Regions from separate parts of the Phyllobacterium sp. 22229 genome, predicted to be linked through region 4. Evidence: predicted binding sites of a transcription regulator. Region 4 holds the regulator's gene; each other region holds the start of a gene.
The links. The regulator LexA, encoded in region 4, represses DNA repair genes until DNA is damaged. The targets are predictions, from matches to a motif close to TGTTCNNNNTGTGTTCNG.
Positions count from the first base shown of each region.

Region 1: the regulator LexA is predicted to act here: its motif matches at 3,373-3,390, upstream of ACTJJ7_RS17025 (ATP-dependent helicase).
Region 2: the regulator LexA is predicted to act here: its motif matches at 2,701-2,718, upstream of uvrA (excinuclease ABC subunit UvrA).
Region 3: the regulator LexA is predicted to act here: its motif matches at 2,286-2,303, upstream of dinB (DNA polymerase IV).

Region 1 covers NZ_JBQEPA010000013.1:102,652-110,549, forward strand. The annotation lists gene ACTJJ7_RS17015 (DapH/DapD/GlmU-related protein) at 1-120, shown strand, start outside; gene ACTJJ7_RS17020 (CreA family protein) at 204-686, shown strand; gene ACTJJ7_RS17025 (ATP-dependent helicase) at 887-3,328, opposite strand; gene ACTJJ7_RS17030 (glucose/quinate/shikimate family membrane-bound PQQ-dependent dehydrogenase) at 3,572-5,902, shown strand; gene ACTJJ7_RS17035 (glyoxalase superfamily protein) at 6,144-6,683, shown strand; gene ACTJJ7_RS17040 (Lrp/AsnC family transcriptional regulator) at 6,733-7,203, opposite strand; gene ACTJJ7_RS17045 (DMT family transporter) at 7,350-7,898, shown strand, end outside.
Region 2 covers NZ_JBQEPA010000001.1:303,197-311,094, reverse strand. The annotation lists gene uvrA (excinuclease ABC subunit UvrA) at 1-2,563, opposite strand, end outside; gene ACTJJ7_RS01540 (single-stranded DNA-binding protein) at 2,999-3,532, shown strand; gene ACTJJ7_RS01535 (LacI family DNA-binding transcriptional regulator) at 4,039-5,097, shown strand; gene ACTJJ7_RS01530 (YqaA family protein) at 5,203-5,640, shown strand; gene ACTJJ7_RS01525 (DUF2000 family protein) at 5,649-6,056, opposite strand; gene ACTJJ7_RS01520 (AraC family transcriptional regulator) at 6,076-6,969, shown strand; gene ACTJJ7_RS01515 (NAD(P)/FAD-dependent oxidoreductase) at 7,021-7,898, shown strand, end outside.
Region 3 covers NZ_JBQEPA010000008.1:24,727-32,624, forward strand. The annotation lists gene ACTJJ7_RS11335 (hypothetical protein) at 210-839, shown strand; gene ACTJJ7_RS11340 (DinB/UmuC family translesion DNA polymerase) at 1,042-1,437, opposite strand; gene dinB (DNA polymerase IV) at 1,346-2,137, opposite strand; gene ACTJJ7_RS11350 (hypothetical protein) at 2,386-2,724, shown strand; partial or broken gene ACTJJ7_RS11355 (helix-hairpin-helix domain-containing protein) at 3,282-4,767, shown strand; gene ACTJJ7_RS11360 (TrlF family AAA-like ATPase) at 4,978-7,898, shown strand, end outside.
Region 4 covers NZ_JBQEPA010000001.1:111,001-118,898, forward strand. The annotation lists gene gltA (citrate synthase) at 1-1,105, opposite strand, end outside; gene gltX (glutamate--tRNA ligase) at 1,408-2,832, opposite strand; gene ACTJJ7_RS00520 (ComEC/Rec2 family competence protein) at 3,101-5,386, shown strand; gene lexA (transcriptional repressor LexA) at 5,380-6,099, opposite strand; gene ACTJJ7_RS00530 (substrate-binding domain-containing protein) at 6,338-7,366, opposite strand; gene ACTJJ7_RS00535 (hypothetical protein) at 7,442-7,660, opposite strand; gene ACTJJ7_RS00540 (ABC transporter substrate-binding protein) at 7,787-7,898, shown strand, end outside.

The sequences.
Region 1 (7,898 bases), on a different contig from region 4:
ATTGCCGAGCGCCTGATGGCGCTGGCGTGGTGGGACTGGCCCGCGACGACGATTTTCGAGGCTATCCCCGACATCCAGTCGCTGAGCATCGAGGATTTTCTGGCGAAGTGGGAACGATAGGCGCGGCGGGCCGTTCTGCTTGCAATTCCACGCCGCCATATCCAACTGTGTCTGGCAAGCCCAACCCTTTCAGGAGATTCTCGATGAAGCATATGCTCGCTGCTCTGGCCCTTCTGGGCGCCGCCATCCTGCCGGCTCAGGCGGAGGAGGTCGGCAAGGTCGGTGTGGACTGGCTGGGCAATGACATCGTCATCGATGCGGTCGCCGACCCGAAGATCCAGGGCGTGACCTGCCATCTCGCCTCGTTCTCACGCGGCGTCATCGACCGGCTGCAGAAGGGCAACTGGTTCGAGGACCCGTCCAATGCCTCGATCTCCTGCCAGCAGACCGGCCCGATCGTCATCGGCGACATCAAGCTGGGCGAGGGCGGCGAGCGGGTGTTTTCCGAGCGCACCAGCCTGATCTGGAAGAAGCTGAACATCACCCGCATCTACGACAAGCAGAACAATTCGCTGATCTATCTCGCCCATGCCAGCCAGGTGCAGGACGGTTCGGCCAAAACCTCGATCTCGACCATTCCGTTGTTTGCAGGGAATGTCACCTGGACCAAGGGCAAGCCGGAATAGGTTTGGGGTGTTTTCGTTGGGTTTACACCCCCCTCTGTCCTGCCGGACATCTCCCCCACAAGGGGGGAGATCAGCTTTCACAGCTGTTTCGGCTAATCTTCAACATTGAAAATTAAGTAAAATCACTGATGTCGATGTGATCTCCCCCCTTGTGGGGGAGATGGGCGACAGCCCAGAGGGGGGTGAAGGAACCCAGCCCCTCAGATCTGCTTCACAAAACTGTCGAGCACGCGTTTCTGTCCGGCCTTGTCGAAATCGATGGTCAGCTTGTTGCCTTCGATGGACGAGACATTGCCGTTGCCGAACTTGATGTGGAACACCCGGTCGCCGACATCGAAATTCGACGGGGTTTCGCTGACGGATTTGGCAACCAGCTCGCCGTCGATCATGCGGCCTTTGACCGAGCCGCGTCCGGCGCCGTGGCCGGAATCCGTCTCGCCATAGCCGATGCGCTCGACCTTTGCGCCGGAGCGCGAGCCCCAATTGTTGCGCGTGGCGTCAGAACGGTTCTGCTGGGCGCGCTGCCAGCCGGGGGTGGAATAGGTATTCTCGAACGGATCGGCGCGGTCGAAACGCGACTGGCCGTAGCCACCGCCGGAGCCGTATCCGCCATAGGAATTGCCCGTTGCAACAACTTCCACGTGCGCTTCCGGCAGTTCCTCGAGGAAACGGGAGGGGATGGTCGACTGCCAGAGCCCGTGGATGCGCCGGTTGGAGACGAACCAGATATGCAGGTTCTTCTTGGCACGGGTCAGGCCGACATAGGCAAGCCGCCGCTCTTCCTCAAGGCCGGAGCGCCCGCCCTCATCCAGCGCACGCTGGTGCGGGAACAGGCCTTCCTCCCAGCCGGGCAGGAAGACGGTTTCGAATTCCAGCCCCTTGGCCGAATGCAGCGTCATGATGTTGACCGCATCGAGATTTTCGTTCTGCTCGGCATCCATGACCAGAGCCACGTGTTCGAGGAAGGACCGCAGCGACTCATATTCCTCCATGGAGCGGATGAGTTCTTTGAGGTTTTCCAGCCGGCCCGGCGCTTCCGCCGAGCGGTCGGCCTGCCACATGGCGGTATAGCCGGATTCGTCGAGAATCATCTCGGCCAGCTGGGTGTGTGGCGTTGAATCAATCAGCGATTGCCAGCGATGAAAATTTTCAACCACTTCGCGCAGCGCGGAACGGGGTTTGGGCTTCAGTTCTTCCGTCTGCACCAGATCGGCGGCGGCATCGAGCATGCCGATATCGCGGGCGCGGGCATAGTCATGCACCTGCCGCACGGCGGCTTCACCCAGGCCGCGCTTGGGTGTGTTGATGATGCGCTCCAGCGCAAGGTCATCGGACCCCTGGGCCACGACGCGGAAATAGGCGAGGGCATCGCGGATTTCGAGGCGCTCGTAGAATCGCGGTCCGCCAACGACGCGGTAATTCAGGCCGAGGGTGACGAAACGGTCTTCGAACTCGCGCATCTGGAAGGAGGCGCGCACGAGGATCGACATGTCATTGAGATTGTGACCCCGGCGCTGTGCCTGCTCGATTTCCTCGCCGACCGCGCGGGCTTCCTCTTCGGAATCCCAGGCGGCGTGGACATTGACCTTGGCGTCTTCGGCATTCGGCGCATCGGTGAACAGGGTTTTGCCGAGGCGGCCCTCGTTGTGGGAAATGAGGAAGGACGCGGCACCGAGAATATGCGCCGTCGAACGGTAATTGCGCTCCAGCCGGATCACCACCGCACCGGGAAAATCCTTTTCGAAGCGCAGGATATTGTCGACTTCCGCACCGCGCCAGCCATAGATCGACTGGTCGTCATCGCCGACGCAGCAGACATTCTTCGAGCCCTGCGCGATCAGGCGCAGCCACATGTACTGGGCGGTGTTGGTATCCTGATACTCATCGACGAGGATGTAGCGGAATTTGGCGTGATATTCCTTCAGCACATCCGGATAGGCGCGGAACATGCGGATGGGGTGGCAGAGCAGGTCGCCGAAATCGCAGGCATTGAGTGTCTTCAGGCGGTTCTGATAGGCCGTATAGAGCTCGCGGCCCTTGCCATTGGCAAAGGCGCGGGCATCGCCCTCGGGGATTTCCTCCGGACCGAGGCCCTTGTTCTTCCAGCCGTCGATCATCAGCGCGAACTGCTTGGCGGGCCAGCGCTTGTCGTCGAGCCCTTCGGCCTGAATGATCTGCTTGATCAGGCGGATGACGTCATCGGTGTCGAGAATGGTGAAATCCGAACGCAGGCCAACCAGTTCGGCATGGCGGCGCAAGAGCTTGACGCCGATGGAGTGGAAGGTGCCGAGCCACGGCATGCCTTCGACGGCACCGCCGACGAGAACGCCGATGCGCTCCTTCATCTCGCGCGCCGCCTTGTTGGTGAAGGTCACCGCAAGAATCTGGCTGGGATAGGCCTTGCCGAGGGAGAGGATATGGGCGATGCGCGAGGTCAGCACGCGCGTCTTGCCGGTGCCCGCACCCGCAAGAACCAGCACAGGCCCTTCGGTGGTTTCAACCGCAAGGCGCTGTTCGGGGTTGAGGCCATTGAGATAGGGCGGGGCGGCGCGTGCCTGCATGGCGCGTGCAGCTATGCCCTGGGGCTGGCGAGGCGCATCAGGTTCATCGAAGAACGGTATATCGTCGGGCAATCCGGACATGTCACTCCAATGTAGTGATTCGGTATCGAAAAACCAGACCGATCCGATACAAAGCAAGAACATACAGCATTTAGCGGAGAGTTTCCCCTGAAACTTGCGATTGAAATTTGCAATCGTTGATATTGCACCGTTCTGAATTAAGGCATACGCCTAGGTTAGAGAGGAATCTGGCAGCCGATGGCCCGTTCGCAGCCTCATGTCAGGACCATTCGATCTTGATTGAGCTTGGAAAGGACCCCTACCATGGCAATCACTCTGACGGCTCTCCTTTTTCTGATCATTGCGGCTGCCCTTGGTGCGGGCGGTGTCTGGCTCGCCATCCTTGGCGGCAGCTGGTATTATGTCATCGCGGCGCTCGCCTTTCTCGTCACGTCCATTCTTCTGTTCCGGCGGCGCTCGTCTGCTTTGCTGGTCTATGCGCTGCTGGTGATCGGCACGCTGGGCTGGGCCATCTGGGAAATCCGCTTCGACTGGTGGCAGCTGGCCCCGCGCGGCGGCGTGATCATCCTGCTGGCGCTGTGGCTTCTGACACCCTGGGTGCGCGGGCGGCTGACCCGTGCCGATGCTGAAACTGCCTCGCTGGGGGCAGCGCCGTTGTGGCTGGCCGTTCTGGTGGCACTCGGGGTTGCCGGTTATTCCATGACCCAGGACCCGCTCGATCTTCCCGGACAGCTGAGCCGGGAGGCGGTCACCACCACGCCCGATCTCGGCGGGGTGCCCAATGATGACTGGCATTTCTATGGCCGCAGCCTCTACGGCCAGCGCTATTCGCCCTTGAAACAGATCACGCCGGACAATGTTGGCAAGCTGCAGGTTGCCTGGACCTACCAGACCGGCGACGTGCGCCGTTCCACCGATGTGCCCGAGACCACCTATCAGGTCACACCGCTCAAGGTGCGCGACACGCTCTACATCTGCACGCCGCATAATTTCGTCATTGCGCTCGATGCCGCGAGCGGCAAGGAAAAATGGCGCTTCGATCCGCAGGTGAAGGACAATGACGACCGCCAGCACCAGACCTGCCGCGGCGTGTCCTATTATGCCGATGCCACCGTCGCGGCCGGCCAGCCCTGTGCAGAACGGGTCTACATGCCCACAGCAGATGCCCGGCTGATCGCGCTTGACGCGGCCAATGGTCAGGTCTGCCCGGCCTTTGGCGACAAGGGCACCATCCATCTTGAAACCGGCATGCCCTACAATCCCGCCGGGTATTACTATTCGACATCGCCGCCGGTCATTGCCGCCGGCAAGATCATTGTCGGTGGCGCGGTCAATGACAATTACTCGATCCACGAACAATCGGGCGTCATCCGCGCCTTCGATATCAATACGGGCGCGCTGGTGTGGAACTGGGACTCCGGCAATCCCGATGTGACGACGCCGCTGCCGGAAGGGCAGAAATACACCGCCAATTCGCCCAACAGCTGGTCGATCTCCAGCGCCGATGAAAAGCTCGGGCTCATCTATGTGCCGCTCGGCAACCAGACGCCGGACCAGCTCGGCGCCGGGCGGTCGGCCAATGTGGAGAAATTCTCCTCCTCCATCGTGGCGCTCGATCTCAATACCGGGCAGATGCGCTGGGTGCGCCAGACGGTGCATCACGATCTCTGGGACATGGATGTGCCCTCGCAGCCAAGCCTTGTCGACATCAACACCGCAAGCGGGCCGGTCCCGGCGCTGGTCGGTCCGACAAAACAGGGCGATATCTATGTGCTCGACCGGCGCTCGGGCGAACCGATCATTCCGGTCGAGGAGGTGCCTGCGCCCGGTGGTGCCATCGAGGGGGATCACACCTCACCGACCCAGCCGGTTTCCGGCCTGACATTCATGCCGCGCCCGCTGCAGGGCAAGGATATGTGGGGCGTGACGCTGTTCGACCAGCTGGCCTGCCGCATCAACTTCCTCAAGCTGCGGTATGAGGGGCGCTATACACCGCCATCGCTGCAGGGCTCACTGATCTATCCCGGCAATTTCGGCGTGTTCAACTGGGGCGGCGTGGCGGTCGATCCGGAGCGGCAGGTGATGTTCGGCATGCCGACCTATCTGGCCTTCACCTCGCGGCTCGTGCCGCGCGCCGATGTCCCGGCACCGGGTGCCGGTACAAAGGGCAGCGAGCAGGGGCTCAACCGCAATGAAGGCGCGCCCTATGCGGTGGTGATGGGCCCGTTCGTCTCGCCGCTCGGCCTGCCATGCCAGACCCCGCCCTGGGGCTATGTGGCGGGGGCGGACCTGCGGACCGGCAAGATCGCCTGGAAGCACCGCAATGGCACGGTGTATGATTCCTCGCCGCTGCCCCTGCCGCTCAAGGTCGGGGTGCCGGGGCTGGGCGGCCCGATCATCACGGCGGGCGGCGTCGCGTTCCTCGGCGCAACGGTCGATAACTATCTGCGTGCCTACGACGTGACCACCGGCAAGCAGCTGTGGGAAGGGCGTCTTCCGGCGGGCGGACAATCCACGCCCATGTCCTATGCGCTGGGTGACGGACGGCAGTTCGTTGTCATCGTTGCCGGCGGGCATGGCTCGATCAACACCAAGGCGGGCGACTACGTCATCGCCTACACCCTGCCGAAATAAGCAGGGCACACGACAGGAGCCTCCCCGGCCAGGTCCGGGGAGGCTCCTGTTGACTTTCTTATCCCGTTGACGCTGCACAAAACTGCTTATATCAATTGATGCGGCAGATACGGCCAGCCGCTCGCGGGGTTTTAACCCATGGTGAATGTATCGGACAAAGCTGCGTTTCATCCTTTGCATGGTGAACGGGTCGGCAATGCGGGCACTGACTTTCCGCGTTCACCCCTACGAAGGATAGACGATGCGTACATTTCATGACGCCAAGGCGATGGCCAAATCGCTGCGACAGGCGCTTGCCGCCAAAAATATCGAGATTTCACACAGCGACGGTCTGGAACTTGTTGCGGCCGGGTTCGGTCTCGACAATTGGAACGTGCTTGCGGCAAAGATCGCGGAGGACGGGCCCGCGCCGAAGGGAGCCATCTCTTTTGGAGCGGCCAACCCGATCCTGCGGATTTTCGACGTTGACAAGGCCAAGGAGTTTTACCTGGACTATCTCGGCTTCACCCTCGACTGGGAGCACCGGTTCGAGGACAACATGCCGCTTTACTGTCAGGTGACGCGCTCCGGCCTGACGCTGCATCTGAGCGAACATTCCGGCGACGCCAGCCCCGGAGCCCGGGTTTTCGTGCGCATGACGGGGATTGAAGCCTTTCACAAGGAGCTTCATTCCAGAAACTACCGCTTCATGAAGCCAGGTCTTGAGGAAGCGCCCTGGGGGCGCGAAGTGCACGTGATCGATCCGTTCAGCAACCGGATCAGCTTTTGCGAAGACAAGTAGGTTTTGCTGCGAGGCAGCGCCGGAGCAGTCCGGCGCTGCCTCGCATTCGTTAACGCTGCGGCAGTTTCAACGGGCTGCCCGCTTTGATGGTGCGGATGGCGAAGTTGGAGCGGATATCGGCAATGCCGGGCAGCACAAGCAGTTTTTCCGTCAAAAAGCGCTCATAGGCGCTCAGATCCTCCACCACCACCTCAGCCAGAAAATCCGCTGTTCCCGATATCAGGAACGCGCCCGTCACTTCCGGCATGGCAATGAGAGCGGCCTGCTGGGCGTCGGAATTTTCCCGGCTGTGCTGGCCGACCTTGATCTCGACGAATACGGTCAGGCCAAGCCCGACCTCCTTGCGGTCGATATCGGCACGGTAACCGCGGATGACGCCGGATTTTTCCAGGTTGCGGATGCGGCGCAGGCAGGGCGAGGGTGACAGGTTCACCTTGTCGGCGATCTCGACATTGCTTGCCCGCGCATCGGTCTGCAACGCTTCGAGGATGCCGATGTCAAATTTATCCAGATTTGGCATAAGTCACCTTTTTGTCAGGCATATCTTCCTGAATATTGCTGAAATGCTAGTCAAAGTGGCATGAACTTGCAAGGACATGCCCCGGCATCCCGCGCTAATCTCCTGTCAACAGCAGTCCACGGGACTGATTTTGAAAGGATATTGCGATGGTCGCCCTTGTTCAGGACTACAAGACATCCCCTTCCTCCGGCGCCGGCTATGCCGGTGCGCTGGTTACTGTTTTCATCTGGGCCACATGGATCGTCGCCACGCGCCACAGCAGCGGCACGCCTCTCGGCACGGTCGACCTTGGCCTGATCCGCTATGGCGTGCCGGCGCTGGTTCTGTCTCCCGTCTGGTTGCGCACCGGGCTTATCCCGCGCAATGTGCCGCCGCTCCTCGTTGCGGTCATGGTTTGCGGCGCGGGCGCCCTGTTCTTCCAGATCACCACCTTTGCCATCCATTCCACACCGGCATCCGCCGTCGGCGTGCTGCTCGGCGGATCGATGCCGCTGGCGGCCGCCCTGATCGGCATGGTTGTTTTCGGCGAGCGGCCCGACCTGTCGCGCAGTCTCGGGCTTGCAGCCATTGTCGGCGGCCTTGCCATCCTTTTGACCCGCGCCATTGCCGGACATGACATCACCTGGATCAGTTTCGTGTTTCTCCCGCTTGGCGCCTTGCTGTGGGCCGGCTACACCCACGCCTTCCGCCGTTCC
Region 2 (7,898 bases), 190 kb from region 4:
CTTCGCCGCCGGACAGCGTATTGGCCTGCTGGCCGACATGGATGTAGCCAAGGCCGACTTTTGCCAGCGTCTGCAGCTTGTCGCGCACGGCGGGAACGGCGGAGAAGAACTCCGCGCCTTCCTCGACCGTCATGTCGAGCACATCGGCGATGGATTTGCCCTTGAACAACACTTCCAGCGTTTCGCGGTTGTAGCGCTTGCCGTGGCACACGTCACAGGTGACATAGACATCGGGCAGGAAGTGCATCTCGATCTTGATCACGCCATCGCCCTGGCACGCCTCGCAGCGGCCGCCCTTGACGTTGAACGAGAACCGCCCCGGCTGGTAGCCGCGCGCCTTGGCCTCCGGCAGGCCGGCGAACCAGTCGCGGATCGGGGTGAACGCACCGGTATAGGTGGCGGGATTGGAACGCGGCGTGCGGCCGATCGGCGATTGGTCGATGTCGATGACCTTGTCGAGGAATTCCAGGCCGTCGATGCGGTCATGGTCCGCCGGTTGCTCGCGCGAACCCATGATGCGGCGCGAGGCCGATTTGAACAGGGTTTCGATGAGGAAGGTGGACTTGCCGCCGCCGGACACGCCGGTCACGGCCGTAAAGGTGCCAAGCGGAATTTCCGCCGATACATTCTTCAGATTGTTGCCGCGCGCGCCGACAATCTTGATGCGCTTTTTGTTCAGCTTGCGCCGTTCGGACGGCACGGCCACTTCGATGGCGCCGGACAGATATTTTCCGGTCAGCGATTTCGGGCTGGCCATGATATCGGCCGGTGTCCCGGAAGCGATGATTTCACCGCCATGGATGCCGGCAGCCGGCCCGATATCGACGACATAGTCGGCGGTGAGGATCGCGTCCTCGTCATGCTCCACCACGATCACGGTGTTGCCGAGGTCGCGCAGGTGCCGCAGCGTCTTCAGAAGCTGCTCGTTGTCACGCTGATGCAGGCCGATGGACGGCTCATCCAGAACATAGAGTACGCCGGTCAAGCCGGAGCCGATCTGCGACGCCAGACGGATACGCTGGCTCTCGCCGCCCGACAGCGTGCCGGAATTGCGCGACAGAGCGAGATAATCCAGCCCGACATCGTTGAGGAAGCGCAGGCGCTCGCGAATCTCCTTGAGGATGCGCGCGGCGATTTCGGTCTGCTTGTCATTAAAGCTCTTGTCGATGTCACTGAACCAGGCATCCGCATGGCGGATCGACTTTTCAGTGATCTGGCCGATATGCAGGCCGCCAATCTTCACGGCCAGTGCTTCCGGCTTCAGGCGATAGCCGCCGCAGGCCGGGCAGGGCGTGCCGGACATGAAGCGCTCGATTTCCTCGCGCGACCAGGCCGAATCCGTTTCCTTCCAGCGGCGCTCCAGATTGGGAATGACACCTTCGAAGGGTTTTGTCGTCTTGTAGGAGCGCAGACCATCATCATAGGAAAAATGCACCTCGCGGCTGCCGGTGCCGTAGAGAATGGCCTTCTGCGCTTCCTCATTGAGGTCGCGCCAGCGGTCGCCCAGCTTGAAGCCGTAGCTGCCGCCGAGGGCGTCCAATGTCTGGTTGTAATAGGGCGAACTTGACTTCGACCACGGAGCAATGGCGCCATTCTTCAGCGTCAGGCTTTCATCGGGCACGATCAGGTTGGGGTCGATGGCCTTCTGGGTGCCCAGACCATCGCAGGTCGGGCAGGCACCGAACGGATTGTTGAACGAGAACAGGCGCGGTTCGATTTCGGCGATGGTGAAACCGGAGACCGGGCAGGCGAACTTTTCCGAGAACATCAAACGCTCATGCGTCTCGTTCTTGGATTTGTTGGCCGATTCCCCGGATGTCTCGTCAGCGGGCAGCGGCTTGTCGGCGAACTCCGCCAGGGCAATACCATCGGCAAGCTTGAGCGCGGTTTCAAGGCTGTCGGCCAGACGCGCTGATATATCGGGGCGGACGACGACGCGGTCGACGACCACGTCAATGTCGTGCTTGTATTTCTTGTCGAGCGCGGGAACGTCCGCGATCTCATAGAATATCCCGTCGACCTTCACGCGCTGGAAGCCGCGCTTCTGCAGATCGGCCAGTTCCTTGCGGTATTCGCCTTTGCGGCCGCGCACGATGGGAGCGAGAATGAACAGGCGCGTGCCTTCATCCTGTGCCAGAACACGGTCCACCATCTGGCTGACGGTCTGGCTTTCAATCGGCAGGCCGGTCGCCGGCGAATAGGGAATGCCGACGCGGGCATAGAGCAGGCGCAGATAGTCGTAGATTTCCGTGACGGTGCCGACGGTGGAGCGCGGGTTGCGGCTCGTCGTCTTCTGCTCGATGGAGATAGCCGGAGACAGACCGTCGATCTGGTCGACATCGGGCTTTTGCATCATCTCCAGAAACTGCCGGGCATAGGCCGATAGGCTCTCGACATAACGCCGCTGACCTTCCGCATAGATGGTATCGAAGGCAAGCGAAGATTTGCCCGATCCCGACAGGCCCGTCATGACAATCAGCTTGTCGCGCGGCAGGTCGAGATCAATGTTCTTCAAATTGTGTTCGCGGGCACCACGAATGGATATAAATTTCTGATCGCTCATGACTGTCACGCCGTTATGGGGGAGGAACTGGCTCGCTGGCCGGAGTCTTTCCCTTATTTAGAAAGTTTCCAGCAGATTGCGAGGCCGTACCTGGGTTGGAATCACCATAGCCATGTTGACATCCATAGAGCAAGTGATAGAACAAAAAAAGAACAAATATTGCGCGCGGGGTAAAAGCGGCGTAAAATCCTTGGGTTCCGTGCCTGACACGCCAGACAGGTGCGGGATGAGGGTACTGAATGGATGGTGCCTGCGCAAAGCCTACTGACAGATTTGTCAGGAGAGTGTCAGTTGCCACTCAATTGTCAGGAGGCTGGCGGCATCGAAGGTGCGATCGAGCAGTATTTTGTGGATAGAGCCAGACAGTTGGCCGCTGGGTGAGCGGTTTCTGTATGATGGCGCAAAATCGAAAAGCTAATTTTGTGGAGTATTTTTATGGCTGGCAGTGTCAACAAAGTAATTTTGGTCGGCAATCTTGGCGCTGATCCGGAAGTCCGGCGTCTTGGTTCGGGCGATCCCGTCGTCAATCTGCGCATTGCCACCTCGGAAAGCTGGCGCGACAAGAACAGTGGCGAGCGCAAGGAAAAGACCGAATGGCACAGTGTCGTCATTTTCAACGACAATTTGGCCAAGGTGGCTGAACAGTACCTGAAGAAGGGCATGAAGGTTTATCTGGAAGGCGCGCTGCAGACCCGCAAGTGGCAGGATCAGACCGGCAATGACCGCTATTCGACGGAAATCGTCCTGCAGAAATTCCGCGGCGAATTGCAGATGCTCGATTCCCGCGGCGAGGGTGCTGGTTCCGGCGGCGGCCGCTCGTTCGACAATTCGAGCCGGGGCCAGGTCTCTGACAATGGCGATTATGGTTCGGACTTCGGCCGTTCCAACGCATCGTCGTCCAGCAGCGGCGGCGGCGGCAATGCAGGCGGCAATTTCTCGCGCGATCTCGACGACGAAATTCCGTTCTGAGCCAGGCCGTTAGGTCAAGCCCCAGGAACCAGTGTCAGCGCCCGCATGTCTGCGGGCGTTGACATTTTTTGGAAAGCCGTCCGGTTTCACTTCTCGAAAATTCGGTTTGCCGGGAAGATGGACGGCGCGCGCATAGGGCAGTGATAAAGCTGTAAATCCGCGTGGCATATCCCTTGCAGTGCCCATGGCGTGGAAGGGGTGGCGCCGGCCGCCGCAAACCGGATGGTTTTCCCCAGCGCTGATCATAAATTTCCCTGAAGAGATAACTTGCCGGTATCATTTTCTCTCTCATTTTGGATCGGTTCAATATTAAATCGGATATGGGAATTGAATCGGTTCAATATTGTGCTTTGCCATTTGAATGTCAAGCATGATTGAATCGATACAACCCTGTGCTAAGCTGATTGCTGTCGATGGGAGGGATTTGATTGGTAAAGGGCAAGGTCAGGCTGGCGGATATCGCCAAGGCAGCGGGCGTATCACAGGGGTCGATGGGAGGGATTTGATTGGTAAAGGGCAAGGTCAGGCTGGCGGATATCGCCAGGGCAGCGGGCGTATCACAGGGAACGGCATCGAATGTCTTCAGCCGGCCGGACGTGGTCCGGGACGAAGTGCGCGAGCATGTCCTGGCGGTGGCCAAGAACCTCGGTTACGCCGGCCCAAGCGTGACAGGCCGGCTTCTGAGAGCCGGAAAGGTCAATGCGATCGGCGTGGCGGCCATTGAACCACTGGCGTATTTTTTTGACGATCCGTGGGCAAGGGCGTTTTTGGCGGCGCTTGCCGAGGTGTGCGATGCCAAGGGCACAGGCCTGACCCTGGTGTCGGCCAGAAACCAGCAACGATTGAGCTGGAACATCAAGAGCGCGCTCGTCGACGGATTTGTTCTGCTCTGCGTCGAGGGCGGGGAGCGGCTTGTCGAACTCACGCGGGAGCGGCAGCTGCCTTTCGTCAGCCTGGCGCTGGGTGTCGATGATCCGACCATCCCGGCAATCGGTGTGAACAATGTCGACGGGGCGGCAGCGGCCGCGCATCATCTGACGGCGCTGGGCCACCGGCGTTTTGTCATCCTTTCCACCGAATTCACGGATGATCATGTCGGGCGCATCGATGTGCACGATATCGAGCGCGGCGTTTATTCGACATCACGCGACCGGGCAGCCGGATATTGGCGTGCCCTGGCGCGGGCCGGTATCGCCCGGGAGACGGTTCCGGTGTTCGAAACCCAGAACGACCGGCAAAGCGTCCATGCCTGTCTGGAGCAGGTTTTCGCGGCTGCCGAGCATCCGACGGCCATTCTTGCCATGTCCGATAACATCGCCATGCTGGCAATGGCGTGGCTTGCCGATCGGGGGCTGACTGTTCCCGATGATATCTCGATCATCGGCTTTGACGGTGTACCGGAAGGCGGCATCTGCAAGCCGGGTCTCACCACCATGGCACAGCCTTTCCAGGAGCTGGCTTTGCGCGCCGTGCGCGCCATTCTCGATGATGCCATGCCAGAGGAACGCGAGATCATCGCGGTAAAACTGATTGAGCGCGGCAGCACCGCCGCGCCAAAAGCTTGACACAGAGCACAGCGGGCACCATCAGACTGCCGGTCATGCCTGTCTCTCATTTTGTTTTCCCCGGTCCCATGGATTTTCAACCGCAGTTTCAGGTGCCGCCAGATCATGCTCGTTGATCTGGGCGTCTATGCCGGCCTGTTCGCGGCGGCGTTTGTCGCTGCAACCATTTTGCCGATGCAATCCGAGGCACTGCTTGGCGGACTGCTGCTCACCCATTCCTATCCGGCGTCCGCCTTGATCGCTGTCGCCAGCGTGGGCAATATCCTTGGATCGGTGGTCAATTGGCTGCTCGGGCGCGGGATCGACCAGTTCCGCCACAGGCGATGGTTTCCCGCGAGCGAAGCACAGCTCGACCGTGCCACGGGCTGGTACCAGCGCTATGGCAAGTGGACCCTGCTGTTGAGCTGGGCACCCGTGATCGGCGATCCGCTGACGGTGATTGCCGGAGTACTGCGTGAGCCGCTGTGGCGCTTTGTGCTGCTGGTGTCCATTGCCAAGACGGCGCGGTATCTTGTGGTATTTGCTCTCGTATCCGGCTGGTAGCGCCGGTGCTACGGGTGCATTCTGGCGCCTTTGGTGATCTTGTCGATGATCTTCTTTTCCGCGCGCAGCGCAATGCCGACGACCCTCGCATCATCCGGCGCAAACCGGGCAAACATGGCACGATTGGCCTGGTCATACCCGGTTGAAAACATCTCCTCAATGTACAGGCAGGATTTGACCTCGCGTTCAAGCGAGCGGCGGTGGATGGTTGACAGGGTTGCCTGATCCGCCGTGAGCACGATCAGCGGCTGGATGGGCAGGGGATGGTAGTGGTAGCCTGCGCGGTCGATATAGGGGTCGCCGATCAATCCGGGAAATTGGGCGACAAGGCCGCTCGTCAGGAACGATGAAACGTTGAGTTTCTGCCAGGTCGCAAGATCATCACGCACGACAATTGCAATTTTCGTATCAAACACCAAATCTAGGTCTCCATTCATGGATCGAGTCTGCCGGATGCCGGGTGAAAATCTAAAAGAGGAAGTGCTGCGCGGTCTTGGACGTTTGTGCGAGCGTCCGGCGCACGATGCCATCCTGTCGGCGCCGTCCAATCCGGGTGTCGAGCGCATGGAAGCGCGCTTCACCGGCGACGCATTCGAACCGCACCGGCACGATACCTATGCCATCGGCGTGACGCTGCACGGCATCCAGACATTCCGCTATCGCGGGGAAAAGCGGCAAAGCCTTCCCGGCAACATCATGGTTCTGCATCCCGACGAGGTGCATGATGGCGGGGCAGGCACCGATGATGGCCTGCACTACCGGATGATTTATCTCGAACCGGCACTGGCTATCGAAGCCCTCGGTGCCGATCGTGCCATGCTGCCTTTCGTGCGGGAGCCGGTCTTTTCCGACGCGCCGCTTGTCTCGGCCATATCGGCGGCGTTTGGCAATCCCGATGCGGAAATGGATGAATTGCTGGTCGATGACATCGTATCGCGGCTGACGCTGGGATTGGCGCGCCATGCCAGGCAGCCGGTGAAACCGATGGGCAGGCCTGCGGTGAGGCAAGCGGGAATGGCACGCGACTATCTTGCGGACAATGCCCTGCGGCTGGTGCGCTCGCGGGAGCTGGAGGCCGTCAGCGGCCTCGACCGTTACACGCTGTCACGGCATTTTCGCAGCCTCTATGCCACCAGTCCGCATCGCTTCCTGCTGATGCGCCGCCTGCAGCACGCCAAAGAGCTGATGAAACGGGGCGTGCCGCTGGCGGAAATCGCGGTGGAAACCGGATTTGCCGACCAGAGCCATCTCAACCGGCAGTTCAAGAAAGCCTTTGGCATGACGCCGGGCCGCTGGGCCACGTTGACCACCGCAAGCCGCGATGTTTGACCTTTCCACCCGAGGTCTGATACGTGTTGTGCAGTGCACAAGGAGCCTGTCATGACAGACACCGCAACGCCCCCCAACGCCCCGCACCAGGTGGTCATCGTCGGAGCCGGATTCGGCGGCCTGGAAGCCGCCAATTCACTGCGCAATGCGGATGTCGCCGTCACCGTTGTTGACCAGCGCAATCACCATCTGTTCCAGCCGCTGCTCTATCAGGTCGCGACATCGACGCTGGCGACTTCGGAAATTGCCTGGCCCATCCGGCATCTCCTGCGTAAATACAAAAATATCAAGACATTGCTTGGAACTGTTGAAAGCGTGGATACGGCTGCGCGCACCATTTCAACCGCCGATGGCGAGGTCATTGCCTATGACACGCTGGTGCTGGCGACGGGCGCGCGCCATGCCTATTTCGGCCATGATGACTGGGAGCCCTTTGCGCCGGGGCTGAAGACACTCGAAGATGCCACGACCATCCGCAGGCGTATTCTGACCGCCTTTGAAAAGGCCGAGCGCGAGCCGGATCCGGCGCGCCGGGCGGCATTGCTGACCTTCGTCATCATCGGTGCCGGACCGACGGGTGTGGAAATCGCCGGAACGATTGCCGATCTCGCCCGTGATACGCTGAAAGGCGAGTTTCGCGTCATTGATCCCGCCACAGCGCAGGTGATCCTGATCGAAGGCGGAGCGCGCGTGCTTGGCGCGTTTGCGCCCGATCTGTCGGCCTATGCACAGCGCGCGCTCGAAAAGCTCGGCGTGCAGGTGCATCTGGGCAATCCCGTGATGAAATGCACGGCGGACGGCGTGGAATATGCCGGGAAATTCGTCGGCGCGGCCACGATCATCTGGGCTGCGGGTGTCCAGGCATCGCCGGCGGCGAAATGGCTTGACGTACCTGCGGACCGGGCAGGGCGTGTTGTCGCCAACGACGA
Region 3 (7,898 bases), on a different contig from region 4:
CTCGTCTATCCGCCCTCGATCGGGTCAATTTTTTGGCGAGACAGGCGCTGACCTGGGTATTGGCGATTACGGGCCATCGCAAAAGACTTCCGGCTCTGCTGATACCGAAACGGCATTTTAGCTTGCTTGAGACGGGTCGACGTCGCGTATGTTTTGCGCTGATTCCATTAGATAAAGATAGTTCTGTAGGAAATTGGTGAAATCTTACGATGAAAGTTAGAGTAGAAACTGGAAAAATTGGCGGTACCGTAGCTACGGCGATAGCGTTACTGACTTTCTATTTTGCAGTCGTTTATAAGCATAGGGAGCTGTATATTCAGTTCACCGAGTTGCCTGTCTCGATGGTGCCGGATATTAAATCCGGTGAAGATAAGGACATCATTAAGATACGTGTCCCGTTCATCAATGATGGAGACCGTTCAGAAACAGTCATCGCTGCCAGACTCGTACTGGTCAATGATCTCACGTTTAGAAAAGAACTGGTCGGGAATGGTTCACAAGAAGGACCGTTTCCGATTCCGGCCAGAGAGGCAAAAGTTGTAACTTTTTCAATACCCAAGAATATATTCCTTACCGACGTGGAGCCGGGTTCCAATATATTTCCCGTGAGATCGGTTGGTCTTGAGGCCGAATGGCTGTCACCAGACGGAGCCGTCGTTCATACAGCCTTCTACCCCTATACTGTCGGATATGAGAACGATGAAAATGGAGCAACGGCTTCCATTCAAGTGAAATCAGAATTCCTGGTTGGGCGCGGGCAACGTTTGAAAGAACAACTCATCTATCAGGACGATTGGGTTGGGTATCATATATTAAGTCGTATAAGGCAGTTGCTGTGAGATTTCGCCAAAGGCAATACAATTCACCTCAGGTCGCGATTAGCGCGACAGTCCGTGAATGGGTGGAACCGCGTGGGTCATTGTCATTCGTCGCGGAGGTCACGATAAAAAGGAGACCGTGACTAGCCGAGCCAGGGTTCCCCGCCGCCAGGGATAAGGCACATCCAAAGGTCAGCCCGGAGGTTCTGCTGGCTCGACCCAGTCAGAAGAGCGCCAATTGGTCTGGTATCACGACGCTATCCCTGGCACCAAATGACGACAGCGTAACGCCGAGCAGGCGAATTCCCTTCTCGATGGGAAACAGGTCAGCGAGCATTGATTGGGAAACCGCAATCATCTCATCGGCGTCCATTACCAGATGCGGCAGGGATCTGGAGCGGGTGATCTGCTGGAAATCGGCGAACTTCACCTTAAGCGTCACAGTGCGACCGCTAATTTCCCTGACCTCGCAATTCGTCCAGACCTTCTCGGCCAGAGGCACCAGCTCCGCACGGGCCGCACCGAGATCAAAGATGTCGGTCGCAAAGGTATCTTCGGCGCCGACTGACTTGCGCGGACGGTTTGGCTGAATCAGCCGGTCGTCGATCCCCCGTGCGATGCGGTAATACCAGCTTCCGGATTTCCCGAAGTGCATGGAGGAATATCAGAGGCTTTTCTCTCAGGTCGGCTCCGGTCACGATGCCGAGCCGCTGCATCTTTGCGGCCGTAGCCGGGCCGACGCCGTGAAATTTTTTTACCGGCAGCCTGGCCACGAACTCGGGCCCCGCTTTTGGAGTGATGACCGCCTGTCCGTTCGGCTTGTTGAGATCGCTCGCCATCTTCGCCAGGAACTTGCAGTATGAAATCCCGGCCGAGGCATTCAGACCGGTCACCTCCTTGATCCGGGCGTGGATCTTCGTGGCGACATTGGCGGCGGCCGGGATGTTCTGTTTGTTCTCTGTGACGTCGAGATAGGCTTCATCGAGCGAGAGCGGTTCGATCAGGTCGGTGTGCTCGGCGAAAATCTCGTGGATCTGCGCTGAGACGGCGCGATAAACCTCGAAGCGGGGTGGCACGAAAATCAGTTCCGGGCAGCGCCGCCTGGCCGTGACCGAGGGGAGGGCGGAACGGATGCCGAAAGCGCGAGCTTCATAGCTGGCGGCTCCTCCGACTGCGACCGGCTTGCCGCGCAGCTCCGGATTGTCCCGCTGCTCGACCGATGCATAGAAGGCGTCCATGTCCACATGGATTATGCGCCGAATGCACTCCGCGCCCGCTGGGCTTCCGTTACCGGTCATCCTTCCCTGATCCGTCGTCATTTATCTTTTGCGCCTAAGAAAATTTTCCTGCTCTCTGGTTGGCAGATATCCCCTTGATGCAGCAAACGGAATCGTTTCCACGCCTAACCGCCGGTGGCGGGTTCGCGCTGCCCTGTGATCAGATGCCCGATTGACTCGCGAGAACAATGTGAACAAATAAAGAACATACCATCCTGAAAACGTGGTGCAACCCCAGAAAGGAGTCCCTTGCGGGATGCAAGAGGCCGTTTTTGAGTTGGAGGCTTGCGATGACACGGGTCGTCTCACTCTTCCTGCCGCGCTGGTCGACCGACCGGCTACGGCGGAAGGCAGGCGACGCGGCGCCTCCGGCTGAGGCACCGCTCGTCCTGATTGGCCGGGAAGGAAGCAGGCGGTTGGTGGTCGCGGCGGATGCCGCCGCGCTGGCCGCCGGCCTTCGCATCGGCATGCCCGTGGCCAAGGCGCAGATTCGGGTCCCCGACCTGGTTGTCAAAGATGCCGACCCCATCGCGGATGACATCGCACTGGAGCAACTGGCCCTGTGGGTACTGCAACGCCTCGCGCCGATCGCCTGCACGGCGGCGAAGAGGCCATGCTCGAGGCACTGATCGGCCGGCTCATCATGTCTGGCATCTCGGCGCGCGCCGCGATCGCCGATAGCTGGGGCGCGGCCCACGCGCTTGCGCGTTACGCTGCGTCCCCAATCTTCATTGCCCCGTCCGGGCATGGCGCATCGGTCCTGTTGTCGCTACCGCTCGAGGCGCTGCGTTTGCCGCGCGCGATGTCGTCGGACCTTCGTGTACTCGGTTTCGAGCGCGTGGGCGATCTGCTCGCGCAGCCCCGCGCGCCACTCACTCTGCGCTTCGGCCTGGAGCTCGGTCGTCGTATTGACCAGGCGATCGGCGGCTTGGCCGAACCGATCGAGCCGGTGCGACCACCGGATTTGATCGAGACACGCCGCACCTTCCCTGAGCCGATTGGCGCTGCCGAAACGATCGCGCGCTATATCGGCAAGCTCACCTACAACCTGTGCGAGGCGCTCGAGGAAAAGAGCATGGGCGCGCGCCGGCTCGATCTGCTGTGTCATCGGGTTGATAACCGCATCGTCGCCCTGCGTGTCGGCATGGCGCAGCCGGTTCGCGATGCCAGGCGTCTCACCCGCCTCCTGAAACCCCGGACCTATTACGACCTTGTCGTTCAGGTCGCGATCGTACGGCCGGGCCCGATCCAGGGCGACATGGTCCATCCCTATCTACGGCGCCGGGAAGGGCTGGAGCCCGTCCACTATCCAAAGCCCGAGCTGGAGAGGGTGCTTGGAAAGACGCTCGGCGTGCCGCTCTTTCAGGAGCAGGCTATGCGCGTCGCCATGGAATGTGCGGGCTTCAGGCCCGGCGAAGCCGACATGCTGCGCAAGTCGATGGCCATCTTTAAACATACGGGCGGTGTCTCCTCCTTCAAGGCCAAGCTAATCGACGGCATGGTAGCAAACGGTTACGCGCCGGACTTTGCCGAGCAGACGTTCAAGCAGCTCGAAGGCTTTGGCTCTTACGGATTTCCGGAAAGCCATGCAGCCTCCTTCGCGCTGATCGCCTACGCGTCGGCTTGGCTCAAATGCTGGCATCCCGACGTTTTTTGCGCGGCGCTGCTCAATTCGCAGCCGATGGGGTTTTACGCGCCGGCGCAGATCGTCAGGGATGCGTTGGAGCACGGTGTCGACATCCGGCCCGTCTGCGCCAACGCCTCACGCTGTGACTGCACGTTGGAAGCGACAGACGACGACGGCCGTTTCTCCGTGCGTCTCGGACTTCGCATGGTCAAAGGCCTTGTCAATGCGCACGGGGCCGCGATCGTCGCCGCGCGGGCCGACCGGACCTTTGCCTCCATCGACGATCTCTGGCGACGCGCGGGCGTGCCATCAGTCGCCCTGGTCCTTTCGTCCCGGACTGGGGCTCGCCCGCCGCGAGGCCTTGTGGGCGATCAACGCTCTGCGAGACGAGCCGCTCCCGCTGTTCGCGGTCGCGACCGTCCGGGAGGCGGAGATCGCGCCCGAGCTGAACGAGCCCACCGTCGTGTTGCGGCCGATGAAGGCAGGTAGCGAAGTGGTTGAGGACTATGGACATGTAGGTCTCACACTGAGGGCTCATCCCCTCAGTTTTCTCCGCGAGGATCTGCGTCGCCGACGGATCATCACCTGTGCCGAGCCCATCGCGACGCGCGACGGGCGTTGGCTGGAGGCGGCCGGCATCGTTCTCGTCCGCCAGCGCCCGGGCAGCGCCAAGGGGGTCATGTTCATCACGCTCGAGGATGAGACCGGCATCGCCAATCTCGTGGTCTGGGCAAAGGTGTTCGAGGCTAACCGGCGCGCCGTCCTGTCGGCCAGCATGATGGCGGTGCGCGGCCGTATTCAACGCGAGGGCGACGTCGTCCATCTGGTTGCCCAGCGCATTACGGACCTCTCGGCCGACCTCGCCAGTGTCGGTCGCTGCGACGCGGCATTTCCGCTTGCGCACGGCCGGGGCGACCAGGTCCGCAATGGCGGCTCCGGTCCCGATCCGCGCGATCTGCCTCCGAAGAATCTGCGCGGTCGCGAGATCCACATTTCCGACCAGCACATCGAAACCATCAAGGTGAAGGCGCGGAATTTTCACTAGCCGGTGCGTTTCCGTCGCCTCACTTATACTTGGACCAGCCATCATGTTGTTTTCCGCGGAAAAGACAACGGACGGCGCGACAATATTATATATTGCGCGGCGTTGGTTTCAGGAAATATTCCTACGAAAACAATGCATGGCGCTGCGCTCCGTGCAGTTGCATCGTGGACATCGGAGCAGCACAACAAAGGAAGGGCGCAAGGGGGGCTTATGATCAGTCGCGGTTCGGAATGGCACCGTTGGGAGCCGCATATTCATGCCCCTGGCACCATCCTCAACAACCAGTTCGGTGCAGCCGATCCCTGGGGTGCATATCTCACGTCACTCGAAGGGCTGACGCCGAAGATCGAAGCGATCGCCGTTACCGACTATTACGTCACCGACACCTACGAGCAGTTCCTCAAGCACAAGGCCGCCGGCCGCTTGCCCGGCGTGAAGCTGCTGTTCCCGAACATCGAGCTGCGGCTCGATGTAGCGGCAAAGTCCGGCTTCGTGAACATCCATCTCTTGGTGAGCCCCGAGGACCCGGACCATGTCGACGAGGTCAAACGGATCCTCAAACGGCTGCAATTCGGCGCCCATAACGATCGCTTCGATTGCACGCGTGAGGAGCTGATCAAGCTCGGCAAGCGCTCCGACACAACGATCACCGACGATGGGGCAGCGCTCCGTCACGGCGCGACCCAGGTAAAGGTCAATTTCGACCAATTACGCAAAGTCATCCATGAGAGCGAATGGGCGAAAAAGAACATCCTGATCGCTGTCGCCGGCGGTGCGGGAGACGGCACGTCCGGCCTGCGGCAGGCCGCCGACGCGACCGTGCGTCAGGAGATCGAGAAGTTCGCGCACATCATCTTTTCCAGCAGCCCGGCGCAGCGTGAATTCTGGCTCGGCCAACGCGGTGTGACGATCGAGGAACTGCGTTCGCGCTACGACGGGTGCAAGCCCTGTCTCCATGGCAGTGATTCCCATGACCAGAAATCCGTGGGCCAGCCCGTCGAAAACCGCTTCTCGTGGATCAAAGGCGCACTCGAATTCGATGCCCTCCGGCAAGCCTGCATCGACCCCGAGGGCCGCGCCTATGTCGGCGAACAGCCGCCGCGCTCGGCAATGCCATCTCAGGTCCTCTCACATGTCAGGATCGACGACGCGGATTGGGCAACCACGCCGGAGATCCCGCTCAACCCCGGCTTAGTCGCCATCATCGGCCCACGGGGCTCAGGAAAGACCGCTCTGGCGGACGTCATCGCGGCGGGCTGCGATGCGATCACACCCTCGGGGTGGGACGCGGACGAGAACATCAGCCCGTCCTTCCTGGCGCGTGCGCGCCGGCTGATGGGAAACGCGACGGCGACGCTGACCTGGGGCGGAGGCGCGACGGTCACGCGCGCGCTCGATGGCAGCGACGCCAACGGCCATATGACGTTTCCGCGAGCCCGCTATTTGTCCCAGCAATTCGTAGAGGAGCTATGCTCGGCAAAGGGCGTCTCAGACGGGCTGGTCGACGAAATAGAGCGCGTGATCTTCGAATCCCATTCGCAGGATGACCGCGAATGGGCGCTCGATTTCGCCGAACTGCGCGAGCAGCAAACTTCACGCTTCCAGCAGGCGCGCGAACGCGAAGCCGAGGCGATCGGCGACATTTCAGATCGCATCGCGACCGAGTTCGAGAAAGAGAGCCTTATCGCCTCGCTGACCAAGCAAGTCGGGGAGAAGAACAAGCTGATCGCCGACTATACTGCCGATCGCGCCCGACTCGTCGTCAGGGGCACCGAAGGCCAGGTCGCCAGGCACACGCAGCTCAGCGAAGCCGCTCAAAAGCTCCGCAGCACCATCCAGAATTTCGGAAATCAACGCCGAAGCTTCGTCGCCCTGCAGGACGAGGTCCGTTCCATGCGGGCAACGGGCTCACCGGAGATGCTGCGGCAAGCACAGGCGCGTCACAGCAATAGCGGGCTGAATGCTACGCAATGGGACGAATTCCTGCTGATCTACAAGGGCGATGTCGACAACAGCCTTACAGCCTATGTGAATTGGGCGGATAGCGAAATCCGCAAGCTCCAGGGAGTCCCGCCGCCGCCCGGCGACCCCAATGTCGCGCTGATCGGCGATACGGCCGATATCTCGAAACTGCCTCTGGCACCAATCGTCGCCGAAATGACGCGGCTGGAGGCATTGTTCAGTGCCGACAAGCTGGTGCGCGATCAATATGCGGCGCTCACCAACCGGATCGCGCAGGAAAATTCCGCGCTGCAAACGCTGCAGAACCGCCTCACAGATGCTGAAGGAGCCGCGGCGCGGCGCAAGGACCTGCAGAGCGAGCGTGACGACACCTACGGTCGCGTATTCGAGGCGATTATCAACGAGCAGGATGCGCTAGCCGGCCTTTATGCGCCCCTGATGGCGCGCCTTGCTGCCTCCTCGGGGACGCTGAAGAAGCTGAGCTTTTCAGTCCGTCGGATCGCCGACGTCCAGGCTTGGGGTAGCTTCGCGGAGAAGGAGCTTATCGACCGCCGCGACTCCGGACCTTTTCACGGAAAAGGCTCCCTGATTGCAGCCGCCACGGAGGCACTCAAACCGGCTTGGGAGACGGGCTCTGCCGCAGAGGTCCAGGCCGCGATGGCCGCTTTCATGGCGAGATATCTGAAAGACTTCCTGTCGCACGCACCCTTCGCGCCGACACAGCAGGTCGAATACCGATCCTGGTCGAAGCAGTTCGCGCACTGGCTTTTCAGCACCGACCACATCACCGTCCGATACGAGATTTCCTATGATGGGGTCGACATCCGCAAGCTCTCGCCCGGCACGCGAGGCATCGTACTTCTTTTGCTCTATCTGGCGCTCGACGACTCCGATGATCGGCCGCTGATCATCGACCAGCCTGAAGAGAATCTCGATCCCAAGTCCGTCTTCGATGAGCTTGTCGCGCTCTTCATCGCCGCGAAGGCGAAGCGCCAGGTGATCATGGTCACGCACAACGCCAACCTCGTCATCAACACCGACGCGGACCAGATTATCGTCGCGGAAGCAGGACCGCATCCCTCGGGCGGTCTGCCGCCGATCAGCTATGTGGCGGGCGGGTTGGAGAACGGGGCAATTCGCAAGGCGGTTTGCGACATCCTCGAAGGTGG
Region 4 (7,898 bases):
TACCGGAATAGAAATCGACATTCGGATAGAGCTTCTTCTCGATGAAATATTCATCGGTCAGGGCAATGCGCTCCAGTTCCATGGCGACATCGAGCAGCGGATCGTCCTTGATGCCGAGTTCGGCGAGAACTTCCTTGGTGGTCTGCTGCATGATCTTGGCGCGCGGATCGTAGTTCTTGTAGACGCGGTGACCAAAGCCCATCAGGCGGAACGGATCGTTCTTGTCCTTGGCGCGGTTGATGAATTCGGGGATGCGGTCAACCGTACCGATTTCGCCGAGCATGTTGAGGGCGGCCTCATTGGCACCGCCATGGGCCGGGCCCCAGAGGCAGGCAATGCCCGCAGCGATACAGGCGAACGGATTGGCACCGGACGAACCGGCAAGACGCACCGTCGACGTCGAGGCATTCTGCTCGTGATCGGCGTGCAAAATGAAAATCCGGTCCATTGCGCGGGCAAGAACCGGATTTGGGACGTAATCTTCGCACGGCACGGCAAAGCACATGTGCAGGAAGTTGGTGGCGAAATCGAGATTGTTCTTCGGGTAAACGAAGGGCTGGCCAATATGGTACTTGTAGGCCATGGCAGCCAGGGTCGGAATCTTGGCGATCATGCGGATGGATGCAACCATGCGCTGATGCGGGTCCGAAATATCGGTCGAGTCGTGATAGAAGGCAGACAGGGCGCCGACGCAACCGACCATGACAGCCATGGGATGGGCGTCACGGCGGAAGCCGCTGAAGAAGCGCGACATCTGTTCATGCACCATGGTGTGGTGCGTCACGCGATAGTCGAAATCATGCTTCTGGCTCTTTGTCGGCAGTTCGCCATAAAGCAGGAGATAGCAGGTTTCGAGGAAGTCGCCTTTTTCGGCGAGTTGTTCGATCGGATAGCCGCGATGCAGCAAAATGCCTTCGTCACCATCGATATAGGTGATCTGCGACTCGCAGGAGGCTGTGGATGTAAAACCCGGATCGTAGGTGAATGCACCCGTGTTCTTGTAGAGTGTTCCAATGTCCACGACATCAGGTCCGATGGTGCCTTTTTTAATCGGTAACGCAAACTCGTGACCATTCAGATCGATGTTGACGCTATTCTCAGACATTGCCGTTCCTTTCTTGCTTCAGCTCCCGCTGACATCCCGTGTACCATTCCGAAGTTCGCTGCTTGAGCAGTAGACTCTCGTCGAACTTCGGAAGTGAAAGCACACGAGTTACTTCATATTCCAGTATGCCTTTGAAACAGGTTGTTCCTTCCAGGCAGGTGATTTTCTGACCTCTGCGTTCAGCGTACTGGCCCAAAGCCTCGACCTCTTTCCAAGGTCTTTATCCTGATTTTCTCAGGCACGACACCGTAGCCGAACGGCGCAATGTTGCAATGCAAAAAATGCACCGTCAGGGCTGCGGATTAACCTTTTATCCGGTCCTCGATACGCCCCAGCGACTCCTCGCGGCCAAGCACCGCCAGCACATCGAAAACCCCCGGAGATGTTGCTCTTCCCGTCAGCGCGGCGCGCAGGGGTTGGGCAATTTTACCCAGCTTCAGGCCGGTGTTTTCCGCATGAACCCGCACCGCCGCATCCAAGGCTTCGGCGGTCCAGTCATTGACGGCCGATAGTGCCGGGAAAACGCCGGAAAGCACGCCCAGGCCTTCTTCGTTCAGAAGGCCTGCGGCTTTTTCGTCCAGCGCCAGCGGGCGCTGTGCAAACAGGTACTTTGCACTGTCCGCCAGTTCGACCAGCGTCTTGGCACGCTCCTTCAGGCCGGGCATGGCCGCGAGCAACTGCTGGCGGGTCCGGTCATTGAGCCGCGACAGAATGTCCGCGCCGCCCTCAATCTCAGGCAGGATGTCGATCATCGCCTTGACCAGATCGGCATCGGCGGAGAACCGCATGTAGTGGCCGTTGATCGCCTCGAGCTTCTGGAAGTCGAAGCGCGATGCGCCGCGATTGATGTCGGAAATCTCGAACCACTCGATCATCTGGGCGTCGGACATGATCTCGTCGTCGCCATGGCTCCAGCCGAGGCGGACGAGATAGTTGCGCAAGGCCGCAGGCAGATAACCCATGGCCCGATAAGCCTCGACACCGAGCGCGCCGTGACGCTTCGACAGCTTTGCCCCATCCGCACCGTGGATGAGCGGAATATGGCCCATGACCGGGATAGCCCAGCCCATCGCATCATAGATGATGGCCTGACGCGCCGCATTGGTCAGGTGATCGTCGCCACGGATGATGTGGGTGACGCCCATGTCATGGTCATCGACGACAACCGCGTGCATGTAGGTCGGATTGCCGTCGGAACGCAGGATGATGAAATCATCGAGATCCTTGTTGGGAAAGCGCACATCGCCCTGCACGAGGTCGCGCACGAGCGTTTCGCCGTCCTGCGGTGCCTTGATGCGGATAACCGGCTTGAGGCCCGCAGGGGCTTCCTTCGGATCACGATCGCGCCAGCGGCCGTCATAGCGCGGCGGGCGGCCCTCGGCGCGCGCCTTTTCGCGCATTTCCTCAAGCTCTGCCGGTGAGGCATAGCAATAATAGGCCTTGCCCTTGGCAACGAGTTCCTCGGCAACCTCCCGGTGACGGGGCGCGCGCTCATACTGCGACACCGCATCGCCATCCCAATCAAGGCCCAGCCACTTCAGGCCATCGAGAATGGCCGTGACAGCCGCTTCCGAGGAGCGTTCGCGATCCGTGTCTTCGATGCGCAGCAGCATCTTCCCGCCGGTGTGCTTGGCATAGAGCCAGTTGAACAGGGCCGTGCGAGCACCGCCAATATGGAGGTATCCGGTCGGGGAGGGTGCAAAACGGGTAACAACAGGTGACGACATAAGGACTCCAACAGACGTCTCGGCCATTAGCCTAACATCCAATCGATTTGATCTGGCGTTGATGTAGCATAGGAGCGCTGTCGTGCAAGGGCATAGGCAGAATTGGAGGCAAATGCAGGGGCCGGCCACCAGTACACAAACGAGTGAACGGCAGTTTTTTGATCGTCCGGCGGACGATGAGCCGGGTATTGCGACTCAAATGCCGCGGGATAATGCTGTTGGCGCACCACGCGTGAGTCTGTCGGCAAGGCTGCGTTGGCGTATTGGGTTGGGGCGTGATCTGCTTCCGGCAATCTCCCAGGCATTCTGGCAGGACCATGATCGCGGCAGCCTTTTCCTGTTTGTTCCGGTTTTTGCCGGCAGCGGCGCCATCGTCTATTTCTGCCTGCCGTCGGAACCGCGGCTGAGCGCCATCCTCTTCGGATTGACCGCCCTTGCCGGGTTCCGGCTCCTGGCGCATGAACGGCATCTGGCGGGGATGTGCCTTTCAGCTGCCCTGCTGGTTGTGGCGGGCATGCTCTGCGCCAAGCTGGAAACACTGCGTCTGGATACGCCGATGCTCGGTTCTGCCGTCACCACGCGGCTGACCGGCCGCATCGCCGCGATCAACCGTGCCGGGCGGGGCGGCTGGCGCGTGACGATGGATGTGATAGCCACGGAACGCCCGCTACTGCGCTATGCCCCGACAAGGCTGGTTGTCTCGGCCCGCGCCCTGCCTGCGGATGCTGCCATAGGCGGCGGTTTGCGCGGACTGGTGCATCTGCGCCCGCCATCCGGGCCGGTGCGATCGGGCAATTACGACTTTGCCTTCCACAATTACTACAGGGGCATCGGCGGCAGCGGCTTCTTTCTCGGCAGGCCCGAAGCGGTTGCCCTGCCGGAACCAGCTGATTTGACGACCAGAACATTGCTCATGGTTGCCACAATGCGCCAGACACTGACCGATCGCATTGCCGGTCATATGCCCGGCGAAACCGGAGCCATTGCCGCGTCGCTGATCACCGGCCAGCGCGATGGCATCAGCGACGCCACCAACAACGCCATGCGGCTGAGCGGCCTGTCGCACATCCTCTCCATCTCGGGATTGCACATGGCGCTCGTCGCCGGAATCGTTATCGGCTCGCTGCGTGCCGGCATGGCCTTTTTCCCGGACTTCGCCGCGCGCTATCCGATCAAGAAGTTTTCGGCCTGCGCGGCGTTGCTGGCGTCGGCGTTCTATCTGCTGCTCTCTGGTATGGACGTGGCGGCCCAGCGCAGCTTTGTCATGCTCGGCGTGATGCTTGTCGCCATGACGGCGGATCGTGCCGCCTTGTCTTTGCGCAATGTCGCTCTGGCTGCTCTGGTGACCATCGCCATCGCGCCGCATGAGGTGATGGGGCCAAGCTTCCAGATGTCCTACTCGGCCACCGCCGCACTGATCGCATTTTACGGCTGGTGGTCGCCGCGCAGGACCGCCCGGAATGCCCGGAGTGCATCCCGCAGCGGCCTCTTGCTGCAATTGCCCGGCAGGATCGGCGACCATGTCAGTGATATCGCCCTCACATCTCTGGTCGCCGGGTCGGCCAGCGCGATCTTTGCCGCCTACCATTTCAACAATACCGCGCCGCTTGGACTGATCGGCAACGCATTTGCCTTGCCCGCGGTCTCGGTTCTGGTCATGCCCTTCGCCGTACTGGCGCTGCTGCTGATGCCGTTCGATCTGGATTTTCTGGCATTTTCCGTCATGGAACGCGGCATCGACCTCGTGGTCTTCATTGCCCATCACGTGGCGGCACTCTCGCCCTCGGGCAATCCCGGTCCGATGCCGCAGCCGAGCCTGATCCTGATGAGCGTGGGGCTTGTGATCCTCATTCTCCCGTCATCATGGCTGCGCCTGTGCAGCCTGCCGCTGTTTGCTGCCGCCGCCCTGATCATGGCACGCGCAGCGCTGCCGGATATCGTCCTGTCGGAGGATGGCCGGCTGGCCGGTGCGCGCAATGGCACGGCGTTGATGATCAATCGCCCGCTGGGCGGTGCCTTCACCCTCGACAACTGGCGGCAGGGCTATGGGCTGGATCAGATCGTCAAACCGGCAGGAAGCGGCAAAGTAGCAGTGGAGGGCGCGTTCGAATGCGCCGGAAAGCTCTGTATCACGCGTGAACCGGGCGGCCTCATCATTGCCTATACGGATGATCCCGCGCAACGGGATGCGGCCTGCAACGCGGGCAATATTGTCGTGCTGGGCTTTGCCGGTGTCGAAGCCGCTTGCCCCGTGCCCGGCCCGATGGTGATCACGCGCCGCGATCTGGCGTTGAACGGCGCCGCCGAAATCCGGTTTGGCCCGGCTGCGCAAGGGCAGGGCGACCTGACGGATGTATCGAAAGCCACAGAAGCATTGGAGCAAAGGCTGTTGTCCGCCCGTCTGACCTTCGCGATAGGTCCGCCCAACCGGCCATGGAACAGCTATCGCATCCATTCCAATGCGGCGCGCAACCGGCCGGAGCGTTCACACAAGGCCCATGCGGCCAAAGGCGTCCCGAACAATGCCGAACGGGACGCGGCGGACGGTCAGTAACGGCGGATCAGGCCGACAAGCTTGCCCTGAACCCGCACGCGGTCCGGTCCGAAGATCCGCGTTTCATAGGCAGGATTGGCCGCTTCCAGGGCAATCGAGGCACCCTTGCGGCGAAACCGCTTGAGGGTGGCTTCCTCGTCATCGACCAGCGCCACGATGATTTCGCCGGGGCTCGCGGTGTCGCCGCGCTTGATGACAACCGTATCGCCGTCAAAAATGCCCGCTTCGATCATCGAGTCACCCTTGACCTCAAGCGCGTAATGCTCGCCGCTGCCGATCATATCAGGCGGCAGGCTGAGCATGTGGGTCTGGTTCTGGATGGCGGAAATCGGCACACCGGCGGCAATCCGGCCCATGACGGGAATGCTGACATTGGCAGGCATGTCCATGTCATTGGAGGCGCGCGGCTGCGGTTTCGGCGGGGCCACATTGCGTCCGAGACTGCCCTCGATGACGCTCGGCTCGAACTTTCTCTGGCTGTTGAGGCCGGGTGCGATGGAGTCCGGCAGGCGCAGGACTTCCAGCGCGCGTGCCCGGTTGGCAAGCCGGCGAATGAAGCCGCGCTCTTCCAGCGCGGTGATCAGCCGGTGAATGCCGGATTTGGAGGCCAGATCCAGCGCATCCTTCATTTCGTCGAAGGATGGCGGAATGCCTGTCTCCTTCAGACGCTCATGAATGAAGAGAAGAAGTTCATGTTGTTTACGCGTGAGCATCGGCGATCCTTTAGCAGGGAATCGGAAAAACAAAACCAGAACAAACACTATCTGTTCCAGCATTGTTCTACAAGTGCTTAATATTCCGTTGCGGCAATGCTGGAAGCTTGGTTACGGGGCATGTGCGGGCAGAAATGCACCCATTCGGGGCATTGTTCCGTCGGTTTCCAATTGGATATCACAGTATCATGACAGCTTTCGTCCGAATCGCCGAGCGCAGACGCTTGACCAGGCGATGTCACCGGCGCGGGGCGACGGGCGGACCGCTCGACTGGCGCAGGATAAGTTCTACGGGCCATATCTCGTGGATGTTCTCGACCGGTTCGCCGTCGAGGACACGCACCAGCAGCTCGGCAATACGCGACCCGGCGGAGCGGATCGACGACCGGGTGGTGGTCATGGCCGGCACCATGTTGCTGGCATTGAGATAGGGAAACACGTCGTCATGGGCGATCACGGAGACTTCCTTGCCCAGTTCGTAGCCCTTTGAGCGGATGGCGCGGAAAATGCCGAGCGCCGTCATCATCGAGCCGGCGAGAATAGCCGTGGGATGCGGCGTATAGGACAAAAGCCGCTGTGCCTCGTGAAAACCGGTCTCGTCGGAAAAACGTTCATGCACGATGAAGCGCGGATCAACGGCAATGCCGCGCTCGACCAGCGCTTCGCGATAACCCATTTCGCGGTGTTCGGAAAACGTATGGCCCTTCAGCCCGTCAATCATCGCGATATGCCGGTGGCCAAGATCGATCAGATGCGATGCCGCCTGCCGGAAGGCGCCGGCATTGTCGATGTCGAGCCAGGCATGCGGGGCGGCGATATTGGTTCGCCCGTGCAGCACGAAGGGAAATTTCGCTTCCGTCAGCATGGCCACGCGCTCGTCCATCAGGGTGGGGCCGGTGATGATGATGCCGTCCACGCGCTTGCTGGAAATCAGCCGCCGGTAAGCCGCAAGCTCGTCATTGTTAATGCTCGGGCTCATCAGCAGGTCCATTTCGTGCTGCGACAGCTGTTCGGCCAGACCGGAGAAGAATTCGCTCGTATGCGGGCCGAAACGTTCGCTGCGGTCGCGCGGCATCAGGATGCCGATGGCGCCGATACGGCCTATGGCAAGGCGGCGGGCATTGGCATTGGCACTATAGCCGTATTTTTGCGCCGCCTGGCTGACGCGCTCACGCGTGGCCTTGTTGACTTCGGGATAGCCGTTCAGGGCGCGACTGACGGTCGTTTGCGAGAGGCCCAGTTGTTCAGCCAGTTCCTTGAGTTTCATGGCACGCAATCCAATACGGTGTATTCAGGCAATGCAGATATGACTCCAAATACTAAACATAACCAGAGCCTAAATTCAAAGCGCTTTGGGTAATTGCTCGCGATATTGTGATCTTTGGTTGGCGAGATGCGGTTTCAGCGGTGCACCAACAGGGAATTCACATGTTGAGATATTTCGCATAATATATTGTAATTTATATGCAATATGTTTGATCAGGACGCCGCCAGCCAAGGCATCCGGCTTATCCCGCCAATTTGCGGCTTGACAGGCCGGAGGGGCTTTGTCATTTTTCATTCAAAGCGCTTTGAATTTTGATGTTTCAAATGATTTCCAAAGCGCTTCAGGAGGAGTTTTTGAGGAGGAGCCAAGCATCGCTGCGATGTGCGGCAGCCGATTCTGTCAGATTTTTGGGAGGAAATCATGAAAGCCAAATCATTCATTGCGACCCTTTTGACCACGACCTTGCTGGCGTCGGGGGCTTTTGCCGCCAATCTGGCGATTGTATCCGGCGACACTGGCAATGGACGCGAAT